Regions from separate parts of the Actinocorallia longicatena genome, predicted to be linked through region 3. Evidence: riboswitches for the same ligand, from Rfam matches in the RefSeq annotation. Region 3 holds a riboswitch; each other region holds the start of a gene.

Region 1 (3,932 bases), on a different contig from region 3:
CCGCGTAGGCGCTCTCCCAGCCCGAGGTGATGGGGCCGCCGTTCATGGCCGTGAGCAGGACGCGCCGCAGCCGCACCAGCTCCGGCACGTCGCCCGGCACCGCGACGCGCGGCAGCCCCAGGTCGGCCCGCAGCCTCCGGACCGCCGCCCGCACCGCGAGCTCGCAGCCCCGCCGGGAGGAGTCCACCTCGTGGAACCGCCCGCCGACCAGCACGGCCCGCGCCGCGATCCCGGCCATCTCCGCCCGGAACCGCAGCCCGGCGAACTCCGCGTAGGCGGCGGGGACCTCCGCTTCGGACGCCCTGTTGACGAAGGCGAACTCCGCGGCGGGCTCGAAATCGGCCGTGATGTCGCCGAACGGTCCGCAGCCCGTCTGCCGGTGCAGTCCCCGCACTCCCCGTACAGCTCTCGCGATCATGGGGAGAGCCTGGCAGAAAAGGCGGCCGGGGGGCTCGAGGTCCGTCCGCGCTCACCCGCATCGGCCGCGCCGCAGTATGGTTGAACGTGCTGTCTGACGATCTGTTCAACCCGCTCGACCTCGACGACGCCCTTGAGCAGGAGTTCGAGCGCGGCGGCCCGCCGGCCGCGATCGCGCTGCTCCAGGAGGCCCTCGACGATCCGCGCTCCCTCGGCGACGAGGCCGTGCCCGAGTACCTCGACGAGCTGATCGACCAGCTCGCCAAGCTCGAACGCTATCCCGAGGCCATCGAGGCGACCTACCGCCTGATCGACATCGACGAGTCGGCGCGCGAGGAGGAACTCGGCGCCATCGCCCACCTGCACGCCCTCAACGGCGACGCGCTCCAGGCCCGCGACCTCCTGGTCCAGCTCAGGGGCCAGAGCGACCCGCTCCAGGGGCTGATGAACACCCTCGTCATGGCGAACGAGCTGAAGGACGAGAAGCTGGCCGTCCAGTGGCTGCGCGACGATCTCCTGCGCGGGCTGGCCGAGGCCTGGGACCCCGACCTCATCCGCATCCACAACGGGCACCTGCGCCGGCTCGGCGGGCTCGACGAGGAGCTGGAGCTGGCCGTGGAGACCTACCTGGGACCGTCCCGGCCGGTCGTGGAGCACGGACGGCTCCCGCAGGGCCCCCGCTACGTCTATCCGGGTACGGACCGGCTGGAGATCGAGCGGGCGATGCGCGGCGACCAGTCGGCGCGGATCGTCTCGCCGGAGGGCCACCACGTCCCCTGGCCGCCCGAGCGCAACGGCACCTGCTGGTGCGGGTCGGGTACCAAGTACAAGAAGTGTTGCGGACGGCCCGGGGTGTAGGGCCCGAGGAGAAGGGGGCGGCATGGTCATAGTGGTGGGCGCGGCGATCATCGACGGCGGGCGGCTGCTCGCCGCCCAGCGGGCACTGCCCGCTTCGCTGGCCGGGGGCTGGGAGCTGCCGGGCGGCAAGGTCGACCCGGGCGAGTCCGACGAGGCCGCGCTCGTGCGCGAGTGCCGTGAGGAGCTCGACGTGACGGTCAAGCTCCTCGACCGGATCGGCGGCGACTGGCCGCTGTCGGAGAACAGCGTGCTGCGCGTGTGGACGGCCCGGCTGGTCGAGGGCGCGCCACGCGCACTGGAACACTCCGAGCTCCGCTGGCTCGATGACGGCGCGTTGCTGGACGTCGCCTGGCTTCCGGGCGATCTGCCCGTGGTCGAAGCCGTTCGCCCTTATCTGTCTCGTTACTCTCAGTAGTTGAAACGGGACGGTCCGCATTGGTTACGGCATGTGCCGAAATCGTTACCGCGTCACGCTTAGATATCGGCCGCGTTGGGTGCACTCTGATCACCAAGCGTTACGTGATCAAGGAGGTGTCTCTCATGAACGAGCAGACTCTGGTGCCACTGCGTGCAGCGGTGATCTTCCTGACGGCCTTCATGGCCGCCGTCACCGTGGCCGCTCTCACCTACCTCAGCCAGCGCGATCTCGCCGCGGCACTGCTCGCGGCCGGTGGTGCGTTCGGCACCGTTCTCCCGGCAGCCAACACCTACATCGGGCGCTGATCATCGACCCGAACCGCTGACACAGGGTGACCATCGCCCTAAGCGGTGAACCGCAACGGCCCCCTCCGGAGACCTTCCGGAGGGGGCCGTGTCGCTTACAGGCGCACGGCGCCGCTGTAGTCGTCGCGCTCGGAGAGCTTGGTGATTTTCACCACGTCGCCGGAGCTCGGCGCGTGGACGAACTTCCCGTCGCCGATGTACAGGCCCATGTGGTGGTGGTCGGGATGGAAGAAGACCAGGTCGCCCGGCTGGAGGTCGGCGGCGCCGACCTTCTTCCCGGCGTCCCAGAGGGCTCCCGTGTAGTGGTCGAGGCCCGGCTTGCCCGCCTTGGCGTAGGACCAGACGGCGAGGCCGGAGCAGTCGAAGGAGGAGGGTCCCGCGGCGCCCCACACGTAGGGCTTGCCGAGCTGGCGGAGGGCCTCGCGGGTGGCCTTGGCGGCGACGCCGTCGCCGAAGATCGTCACTCCGCCGACCGTGTAGAACCGCTTGAGCCGGGTCTTCACCGTCGTGATCTTCGTGCTGACGGTCGCGGCCTCGGTCCTCACCGTGGTGACGGCCGTCGCGGCGTCAGCGGCCCTGCGGGTCGCGGCGGCGGCCTCGGTCTCGGCCGTCGCGGTCTGGGCCCTGACGTCGTCGAGCTCGCCGGAGAGCTCGTCGGCCCGCTCGGTGTCGGAGTTCCCGCCGAACCAGCCGGAGATCTTGTCCAGGGTCGAGATCCGGTCCTTGGCCGCCTTGACCTGCGGTTCCAGGGCGCTGACCTGGCTGCGGAGGCCGGTGAGGCCGATCGTGCTGAGGGAGGCGTCCTGCTGGGCGGAGGCGGCGTCCGCCTCGTTCTTCTTCAGGAGTTCGGCCAGGCTTTCCGCCTGCGCCGTCAGATCGTCGAGCTGCTTCTGCAGGCTCTCGGAGGTGGGGGCCGCGGCGGCATGGGCCGCGGGATTCATGGCCGTCAGGCTGAGGCCGGCCGCCACGGAGGCGGCCAGCATGAAACGGGCACCCTTCACGGGTTTCCTCTCATCGACGCCTACCGGGTTAGCTGACGGGTTCGGGCCGAAGAGTCGCCCTACCGCCGGCGGACCAGCGGATTCACCCCGGGGGGAAGTGGTTCCCCGGCTCCCCGCACCGTGCGGGGACTCGGCGATCCCGGTCACGCAGCGACCGGAACGGGACGAAACGTATGCAACTGGTCAAGAGATGCCAAACTGAGCCTGTGGTCAGTGGCCATGCCCCCGACCGACTAGAATCGGGTGTACACACGCTCTTTTCACGCCGCCAAGGTCCGTATCCGTATCGGAGATCACGAGGCGCGGCGGAATCCGACACGAAACGGAAGCCGGACTTTCATGCCCATCGCCACCCGTGATGACCTGCGCAATGTCGCGATCGTCGCCCACGTCGACCACGGAAAGACGACCCTCGTCGACGCCATGCTCTGGCAGTCGGGCGCCTTCCGAGACAACCAGTCGGTCGACGACCGCGTCATGGACTCCAACGACCTCGAGCGCGAGAAGGGCATCACCATTCTCGCGAAGAACACCGCGGTCCGTCACAACGGAATGCTCCTCAACATCATCGACACGCCCGGCCACGCCGACTTCGGCGGTGAGGTCGAGCGCGGCCTGTCCATGGTCGACGGCGTCGTGCTGCTGGTGGACGCCTCCGAGGGGCCGCTGCCCCAGACCCGGTTCGTGCTCCGCAAGGCCTTCGCCTCGAACCTCCCGGTCATCCTGGTGATCAACAAGGTCGACCGCCCGGACTCCCGCATCGACGAGGTCATCGACGAGGTCTACGCCCTCTTCCTCGACCTCGACGCCAACGAGGAGCAGATCGACTTCCCGATCGTCTACGCCTCCTCCCGGGCCGGCCGCGCGTCGCTGAACAAGCCCGAGAACGGCGAGATGCCGGACAGCCCGGACCTCGAGCCGCTGTTCAAGATC
Region 2 (3,932 bases), on a different contig from region 3:
AGGGGATCGCGCTGAGCGCGTCGAACCGCTCCTCCTCGCGGGCCAGGAAGCCGACGGAGTCCGGGGCGATCGTCGCCAGGAAGGCGGCTTTGTCCCGGCCGAGCACCGCCCGGGACCTCCGGGCCAGCAGGGCGTCCAGCGCGGCGGGGTCGGCGGCGGGCGCGGCGGCCGGGCGCGGGCGCTCCGCGGCGCAGGCGGCGACGGCCAGCACCGCGGCCGCGGCGAGCAGGCGGCGGCGGGAGAAGGCCGAGTGCCCCGGCGGGTTGGCTGCCATGAGCAGCGATCCTACGACCGCCCGCGCGATGGTCGGCCGCCGCCCGGACCGGCGCAAGCCGGACATGAGGAGGCGAGGCCCCCGCCGGGGGGCAGGCGGGGCCGTCGCGGGTCGGTCTCCGCGGGTCAGGAGGCCTTGTAGTCCGGGTAGCCGTAGCCGACGATCTGGCCGGCGCTGCGGGTCTTGAGCTGCACCCGGTTGCCGGTGTTGCCCTCGATCGTGTTGATCTTGCCGTTCGAGGTGCCGGTCACGATGCCGACGTGCTCGATGGCGTCGAGGCTCTTGGAGCCGCCCCAGTCGAAGAAGACGATGGCGCCGGCCTTGGGGGTCGTGCCCCACTTGCCGTTGGCCTTGAACCACTTGGCGTGGGCGACGGTCCAGGCGTCCTGGCCGACGATGCTCTGGGCGCCGACCTCGCTCGCCGTCCAGGAGACGAACATGTCGCACCAGCTGGCCTTGAGGTAGCCCTTGCGGTCGCCGCCGTCGCGGGCGATGGTCTCGGCGGCGCGGGAGGTCTTGGAGTACCAGTGGGCGAACTTGGTCTCGCCCTTGCCGTCCTCCTTCTGGCCGAGCTGCGACTTCGCCTTGGCGATCATCTGGGCCGCGGTGACCTCGGCGGCCTTCTGCGCGGCGGGGGCGGCGGCCTTGGCGCCGGGCTTCACCACGGTGCCGGCGGGCTTGCCCGCGGTGGTCATGCTGCCGGTCTCGGGGACGGGCATCTGCGGCAGGGCCGCGGCCTTGGCCGCGAGGGCCGGCTGGGCGGGGGTGTCCGCGTGGGCGGACATCGCGAAGGTGCTGGCGAGGGCGGCGCCGGCGACGAGACCGCCGGTGATCTTCAGCGACAGGTGGGCGTGCTTACGGTGACGTCCGGACATGCGTTTGACTCCTGGTTTCCATGCCGCCTACCGGGTTAGCTGACGGATTCGGGCCTGGAAAAGCCCTACGGAGAGGAGGCGGAAGGTTCCGGCCTCGGTCTCCGATTCACCCCGTGTCCTGGACGCCCTGCGTCCGGACGAGTGGGTCCCCGGCTCCGCTTGATGCGGACTCGGCGGGAGGACGGCCCCTGAGGGGTCGCGTCCCGCGGTCAGTTAGAGAAAAGTCGATCGGGGGCGCCGGGCACGGAAATGCCGGAGGGTTGTGGCATTTCCGCGCCCGGAGCCTGCACGGGCGGTCTAGAAGGGGCGGACCGCGCCGTTGAACGAGCGCTTGCGGTACTTGTCGAGCAGCACCTGGCGAACATGGTCACCCGTACGAGGCGAGTGGATCATGTAGACCTTCTTGCCGACGACCTTGGAGACAAGGCCGACGTGGCTGCGGCCGCCGTAGAAGAACACCAGGTCGCCAGGGGCGAGGTTCTTCCACGAGACCTTGTTGTGAACGGCGCGGTAGATGGAACCGGTCGTCCGGGGCAGCTTCACGCCCGCCTTGCGGTAGGCGTAACCGACGAGCCCGGAGCAGTCGAAGGAGTTGGGGCCGGCCGCACCGTAGCGGTAGGGCTTGCCCTTCTTCTTCTTCGCCACGGCGATCGCCTTGAAGGCGGTCTTCTGCCGCTGCGACCAGGACTTCTTCTTCTTGACCTTCTTGACCTTCGTCACCGCGGCGGTCTTTTCGACCGTCGCCGCCTGCGCCTGCGCCGGAACGGCGATGGCGGGCGTGAGCACCGCGGACGCGGCGAGCAGGCCGGTGGCCAGCTTGACGCGACGTGAGCGGTCAGACGAGGGCAGGCGGATGCCAAGGTTGCGAGACAGGGGAATCTCCTTCTTCCTTGCGCCTACCGGGTTAGCTGACGGGTTCGGACCGGAAGTTCGTCCTACGGCCACCCATCGCGGTGAGCGCCGACTCCATGTCGAGTCACGAGCGCTCAGCTGCCGGGCGGCCGATTCACCCCGGGGTTCCGCGGGCATGGCTCACACCGTTTGGGGGCGATGTGGGGTGCTCACGGGGATTGGGTCCCCGGCTCCGCTCCCTTTCGTCAGGGAGTGGACTCGGCGCTGTCGCTTCGACCCGAGGGCGTGATGAGGCCCAGACGGAACCCCTTGTGGTTCCGTCGCAGTCGAGCGACTACGGGTTTTGTTGTGTGATGCCGACCTTCGGGATGTCTGCCCTGCGCCTCCATGCGCGGCCCTGACGTCGTCTACGACATCGGCTCTCGGGACAGTCCTGTCGACCATGCTTGACCGAAGCAAGCTTTTATCACTACGGCGCCTGGAGGACGCCGCTCGTCTGCAACGCTTGGATAACGCTGCGGACGCTTTTGAAGGTACCAAAGAACCGCGGAAAGGCAAACGCGGCGCAAAAACGCGTCTGCGCAGGTGAAGCGGGCTTTGGCCGGAAAGTGATCCAGGTCTCACCCTGTGACCCGTGTAACACGGGGGGTTACGGACGTCCGCCACCGACGAATCGGGACCTGTAGTACCCGGAGGAGATCGAGACCACCGACACGAAGGTCCCGGTGTGCGGGGCGTGGATCATCTTGCCGTTGCCCACGTAGAGGCCCACATGGCCGAGGCCGGAGAAGAAGACCAGGTCGCCCGGCTCGAGGTTGTCGAAGGAGATGCGGTGGTTTGAGGTCACCGAATACTGCGAGGCGGCGTTGTGCGGCAGGGATACACCTGCGGCCTTCCAGGCCATCATGGTCAGACCCGAGCAGTCGAACCGGCTGGGGCCCGACTGGCCGTAGCCGTAGGGCTTGCCCTTCTGGGCGAAGGCGTAGTCGAGGGCCTTGCGGGCGTTGCCGCTGGCGGGGCCGGTGTAGGTGCCGCCGACCGGCGGGAGCTTGCCCGGCGCGGGATCGGGGTCGACACCGAGGCGGCGCAGCAGCTTCTCCTGCTTGACGACCTGCTTGTCGATGTCGGTCTTCTGGTCCTTGATCTCCTTGACCTTGGTCTGGACCGTGTTCAGCGCCTCCTGGGCGTGGCCCTTCTCCCGCTCGCGGCGCTGCGCGGCGTTGAGGAACTCGCGGATCTTGTCGCCGCGGGTGGAGGAGAGCTGGGAGAACAGGGCGACCTGGTCCAGCAGGATCTGCGGGTCGGAGTTGGAGACGAGGGTGGAGACCGAGGTCATGTCGCCGGACTTGTAGGCGTCCTGGGCCATCTGGACGATGCCGACCCGGGCCTTGTCGAAGTTGGCGTTCTCGCGGTCGGCGGCGCGCTTGGCGGCGTCCATCTTGCGGCGGGCGATCTTCAGGTCGCCGTTGGCCTTGTTCAGCTTGTCGACCAGAAGATCGACCTGGTCGTTCAGCTTCTCGAGGTCCTTCTTCGCCTGCGCCTTGGTGGGCTCGGGCGCGGCGTGCGCCGCCTCGCCCATCCCGGGCAGGGACCAGGCCAGCGCGAGGGCAAGGCAGACAGCGGCCCAGCGGCGCGGTTGCTGACGATCGATGACCACGGCTGACGGACGCCCCTTCTCACACTGCTTGTCAGCCGTTGACCTTAGTGAGAAACCTCTCCTGCCTCAACCTAAACGCCGGATTTGTCAAAATCTTCCGAGGCGCTTGAGGAGCAGCGACGCGGTCGCCGGACGTCCCCCCGCACGGCGGGCCGAGGCCGCCACCTCCTGGTCGGAGGAGACCACGACCACGGCGCGGCCCGGCGGCTCGACCTTGAGCAGCTCGCCGATCAGGTCGTCGGCGATCTGGCCGGGCCTGCTGAACAGCACCCGG
Region 3 (3,932 bases):
GCGCGCAGCTCGGGCAGCAGCCGCCGGGTCAGCGCCAGCGGCGACCAGAGGTTGGTCTCGAACAGCGCCCGGGCGCCCTCGTCGTCGCCCATGGCGGCCTGGGCCGCGACCAGCCCGGCCCCCGCGTTGTTGACGAGGATCTCCACCCGCCCGAGCCCGGCGACCGCCGCGGCGGCCAGCTCGTCGGCCGCGCCCGCCCTGGACAGGTCCGCCTCGATCACCACCGGCCGCGCCGCCCCCCGCGACCCGATCCCGTCGGCGACCTCCTCCAGCAGACCCCCGCGCCGCGCGGCGATCGCCAGCCGCGCGCCCCGCCCCGCGAGCGCCTCGGCCAGCGCCCGCCCGATCCCGCTGGACGCCCCCGTCACCAGCACCGGTACACCCGCCAGATCCATGCGCCCTCCTCGAATTGACTGATAATCAGTCAACCGAAGCTAGCCCTGAACGCCTCGATCCGTCAACAGGCCTAGGCTTCGCTCATGGCGAGGTCTTCAGGCGATGGCGGGGCGGTCACCGGCGACCGGCGGGCGCTGCTGGTGCGGGCGGCGTCCGAGCTGTTCTCCACGCGGGCCTATGACGAGGTGACCACGGCCGAGATCGCGCGGAGGGCGGGGGTGGCCTACGGGCTCATCGCCCACCACTTCGTGAACAAGCGGGGGCTGTACCTGGCGACGGTCAACGCGGCGGCCGAGCGGCTGCGGGCCGTCCAGGAGGCTCCGCCGGAGGGCGGGACGCCGGCCGAGCTGCTCCGGAACGCCGTCGCCCGGCACGTCGCCTACATGGACGACAACTCCGCGGGGTTCCTGGCGCTGATGCGCGGCGGCAACGGGTCCGATCCCGAGGTCCGCGCGATCATCGAGGGGCTCCGGTGGGAGGGCGCGGCACGGATCCTGCGGGCGCTGGGCGCGGCCGAACCCGTCAGGCCGACCCTGCGGGCCGCGATGCGGGGCTGGGTCGGCCTTCTCGACGAGCTGATCATCGATCTCATCCACCACCACGACGTGCCGCGCGAGCACCTCGCGGATCTGGCCGCCACGGCGCTCGCAGCGACGCTGCGGAGGGCCCTGGCATTGGACCCCGAGATGGGGATCGAGGCGTCGGCGATCGCTTCGCTCGACGAACGGTGATCAGCCCTGGTAGCCGAGGGCGCGCAGGGCGTCCGGGGTCAGGGCGCTGACGTTGTTGTCGTGGTCGGTCGAGGAGTACTGGTGGATCGCCCACTCCTTCCAGGGGGCGGGCGGGGCGAGGCGGCCGGCCTTCTTCCCGTAGTGCGCCACCCAGAGCGGGTAGCCGCCGAGCCCCTCGCCGTGCTCCCGGGCGAAGTGGTAGCCGCTGTAGAACACCGGCTTCACCCCGGTCCCGGCCTCGACGCGCTCCAGCCACGTCCTGGCCCAGGCGTTCACCCGGCCGCGCGAGCGGCCGTCGGTGGTCTCGAGGTCGAGCATGAGCAGGTCGCCCCGCTGGAGCCCGGCCGCGCGGACGGTCCTCAGAAAGTGGTCGGCCTCCTTCACGGGGTCGTTCTTCGGGCGGCCGTAGTGGTAGGCGCCGCGGACCAGCCCGTTCTCGCGGATCTTCGCCCAGTTCGCGGCGAAGGTCTCGTCCTTTCCCACCGTGCCCTCGGTCGCCTTGGCGATCCCGAAGGCCAGTTTCTTCTGACTCCAGTCGTAGTTCCTGTCGTAGTGCGAGACGTCCACGCCGTAGGGCAGGGCGCCCGGCGCGGCCTTGGTGGTCTTCTCGGGCTCGGCGTCCGCGGCTCGCGGCTCCGCTTTTGCCGAGGCGGCGGTGCTCGTCACGGCGGTGGCGTCGCCGGGTCCGGCCAGGGCGGCCCCCGCGACGGCGGCGGCCGCTCCCGTGGTGGCGACGGCCAGGGCGATCTTCCGGTTCAGAGTGATCATCGTGAACTCCCCCTCGGGTCAGGCGGTGGCGAGACGGTGGTGGCGGCCCCGGCCTGGGCGCAGGCGGCGCCTGACCGCGACGGCCAGGGCGACGGCCGGGAAGACGATCGCCGCGAACAGCGCGGACGGCTCGGCGGGCAGGAAGTCTCCGGGCAGGGACACCGTCCCGGTGAGCGCAGACCCGGTGAGCGCAGACCCGGTGAGCGCCGCGCTCTGGGCGGAGCCTCCGGACCCGGTGGAACCCACGGCTCCGGCCTGGGCTGCGGCGGGGGCCTCGGCCTCGGCCTCGGTGACGTTGACCTTCCGCGGGTATCCGTAGCCGACGACCTTGCTCTGGTCGCGGATCTTGCGCTTGGCGTTGACGCCGTCGACGTTGCCCTCGATCGTGTGGATCTTCGAACCGTCGACCTTGGTGACGATGCCGACGTGGTCGATGCCACCGGTCTTCTTGCCGCCCGACCAGTCGTAGAAGACGAAGGCTCCGGGTTCCGGCTTCGTCCCCCAGGCGTCCTGCTCGCGGAACCAGGCGGCGTGCGCGGGGGTGTAGGCGAACTGGCCGGTCTTGGCGGTCACGCCCGCCTGGTCGGCGCCCCAGGCGAGGAACATGTCGCACCAGGCGGCATGGCTGAAGTCAGAGGAGTCGTCGACGTTCTCGCCGTACCAGTCTCCGAATTTCGTGTATCCGCCGCTCTTCTCCTTGTAGCCGAGCTGGGATTCGAGCGCGGTGATCATCTTTTGGACGTCCGCATCCATAGAGCATTTCGCCTCTCCTTTTTCGCCTACCGGGTTAGCTGACGGATTCGGGCCAAGGAGCTGGCCCTACCGCTGCTCAGCAGCGGATTCACCCCAAGAAACCCGGGTCCCCGGCTCTCCGTGAGGAGACTCGGCGATCGGCCGGACATCGACCGATGCGCGAAGATTAAGCAAAGTAAAAGGCAGATATCAAACTGGTAAAGGTAGTAAAATATGCATAAGAGGGAATGGCGTCGCGGTAAAGCGCCTTGGCCCATGGGCGTCAGGGGCGCGCGGGGTCATGCGAAGGAGCGTCCCGGCTCAACCGATCGGTGGATGGGAGGGGGCCGCCGCGCGGCGACCGTGGAAGCGGAACGGACACCGCGACGGAAGGAGGAGGCCTTGACGACCAAGATCGATGGAGAGGTGATCCGGGCCCGCCGCAGGGCCCTCGGGCTGAGCCAGGCCTCACTGGCCCGGCGCGTGGGCCTGGACCAGCCCTCGATCTCCCGGCTGGAGAAGGGCGAGTTCGTGCCGCCCGTCGCGGTACTGGACCGCGTGGCGGCGGCCCTCCGCCTCCGCCTGACGATCCGCTTCGACCCGCTCGACGGGCCCTAATCCTCCGCGCAGATGCGGACCAGTTCCTCAGCCGCCCAGCGCAGGGACGGGTGGGGGTCGCGGCGGAAGTGCTCCAGGTCGGGGACGACGGCCCGGACCGCCTCGCGTGCGGGGCCCTGGCCGACGGCGAGGTCGGCGATCAGCAGCAGGAGGGTGTTGCGCGCCCGGTTGTCCGGGATGAGCATCCGCTCCACCAGGAAGGGGACGGCCGCGGCGGCGGCGGACCTCGCGCCGCGCTTGGAGACCATGAGGCCGTACAGCTCCTTGACCGCGGCCTGGGCGGCGGCCTCGTCATCGGAGGCCAGCTCGGCGATCAGGCGGGGGATCTCTTCCGCGCGTCCGCGGTTGGTCCTGAGGGATCTCCAGTCGATCTCCCTGAGCCGCAGGCGGAGGTCGCGCGCGGGCCAGAGCAGGTCCTGGTCGAGCTCGAGCACGAAGGTGCCGTTCGCGGTGGTGACGTGGAGCGTGCCCGAGGGGTCCAGGGCGAGGGCCTCGATGCCGGTGCCGAGCCGCAGGTCGGCGCGGTCCCCCGTCGGGCGGCTCCAGAGCCGGACGAGCCCGTCGGCCCAGGCGGCGGCGAGGGCTCCGCCGGTCTCCAGGTCGCCCTCGGCCAGTGCGGTGACCGGGGTGCCGCGCCGGTCGAAGGGGGTGCGCCTGCCTCCGTCCGGGCCGGTGGTCCAGGTGCGG

What was found. Region 3 has a riboswitch for cyclic di-AMP ahead of ABD785_RS39940 (CHAP domain-containing protein). Riboswitches for the same ligand answer to the same signal wherever they lie in the genome.
Region 1: another riboswitch for cyclic di-AMP. It lies ahead of ABD785_RS06135 (NlpC/P60 family protein); the one in region 3 lies ahead of ABD785_RS39940 (CHAP domain-containing protein).
Region 2: another riboswitch for cyclic di-AMP. It lies ahead of ABD785_RS18875 (C40 family peptidase); the one in region 3 lies ahead of ABD785_RS39940 (CHAP domain-containing protein).

What each region holds. Positions count from the first base shown of each region.
Region 1 is NZ_BAAAUV010000003.1:93,585-97,516, reverse strand. Features, by position in the region: gene ABD785_RS06155 (GNAT family N-acetyltransferase) at 1-418, opposite strand, end outside; gene ABD785_RS06150 (SEC-C metal-binding domain-containing protein) at 505-1,275, shown strand; gene ABD785_RS06145 ((deoxy)nucleoside triphosphate pyrophosphohydrolase) at 1,298-1,690, shown strand; gene ABD785_RS06140 (hypothetical protein) at 1,816-1,998, shown strand; gene ABD785_RS06135 (NlpC/P60 family protein) at 2,094-2,999, opposite strand; cyclic di-AMP (ydaO/yuaA leader) riboswitch at 3,002-3,145, opposite strand; gene typA (translational GTPase TypA) at 3,339-3,932, shown strand, end outside.
Region 2 is NZ_BAAAUV010000008.1:214,092-218,023, reverse strand. Features, by position in the region: gene ABD785_RS18885 (hypothetical protein) at 1-274, opposite strand, end outside; gene ABD785_RS18880 (CHAP domain-containing protein) at 400-1,149, opposite strand; cyclic di-AMP (ydaO/yuaA leader) riboswitch at 1,159-1,335, opposite strand; gene ABD785_RS18875 (C40 family peptidase) at 1,447-1,935, opposite strand; cyclic di-AMP (ydaO/yuaA leader) riboswitch at 2,028-2,275, opposite strand; gene ABD785_RS18870 (C40 family peptidase) at 2,651-3,658, opposite strand; gene ABD785_RS18865 (NYN domain-containing protein) at 3,746-3,932, opposite strand, start outside.
Region 3 is NZ_BAAAUV010000050.1:17,074-21,005, forward strand. Features, by position in the region: gene ABD785_RS39925 (SDR family NAD(P)-dependent oxidoreductase) at 1-395, opposite strand, end outside; gene ABD785_RS39930 (TetR/AcrR family transcriptional regulator) at 480-1,127, shown strand; gene ABD785_RS39935 (glycoside hydrolase family 25 protein) at 1,128-1,895, opposite strand; gene ABD785_RS39940 (CHAP domain-containing protein) at 1,914-2,648, opposite strand; cyclic di-AMP (ydaO/yuaA leader) riboswitch at 2,656-2,794, opposite strand; gene ABD785_RS39945 (helix-turn-helix domain-containing protein) at 3,030-3,245, shown strand; gene ABD785_RS39950 (WD40 repeat domain-containing protein) at 3,242-3,932, opposite strand, start outside.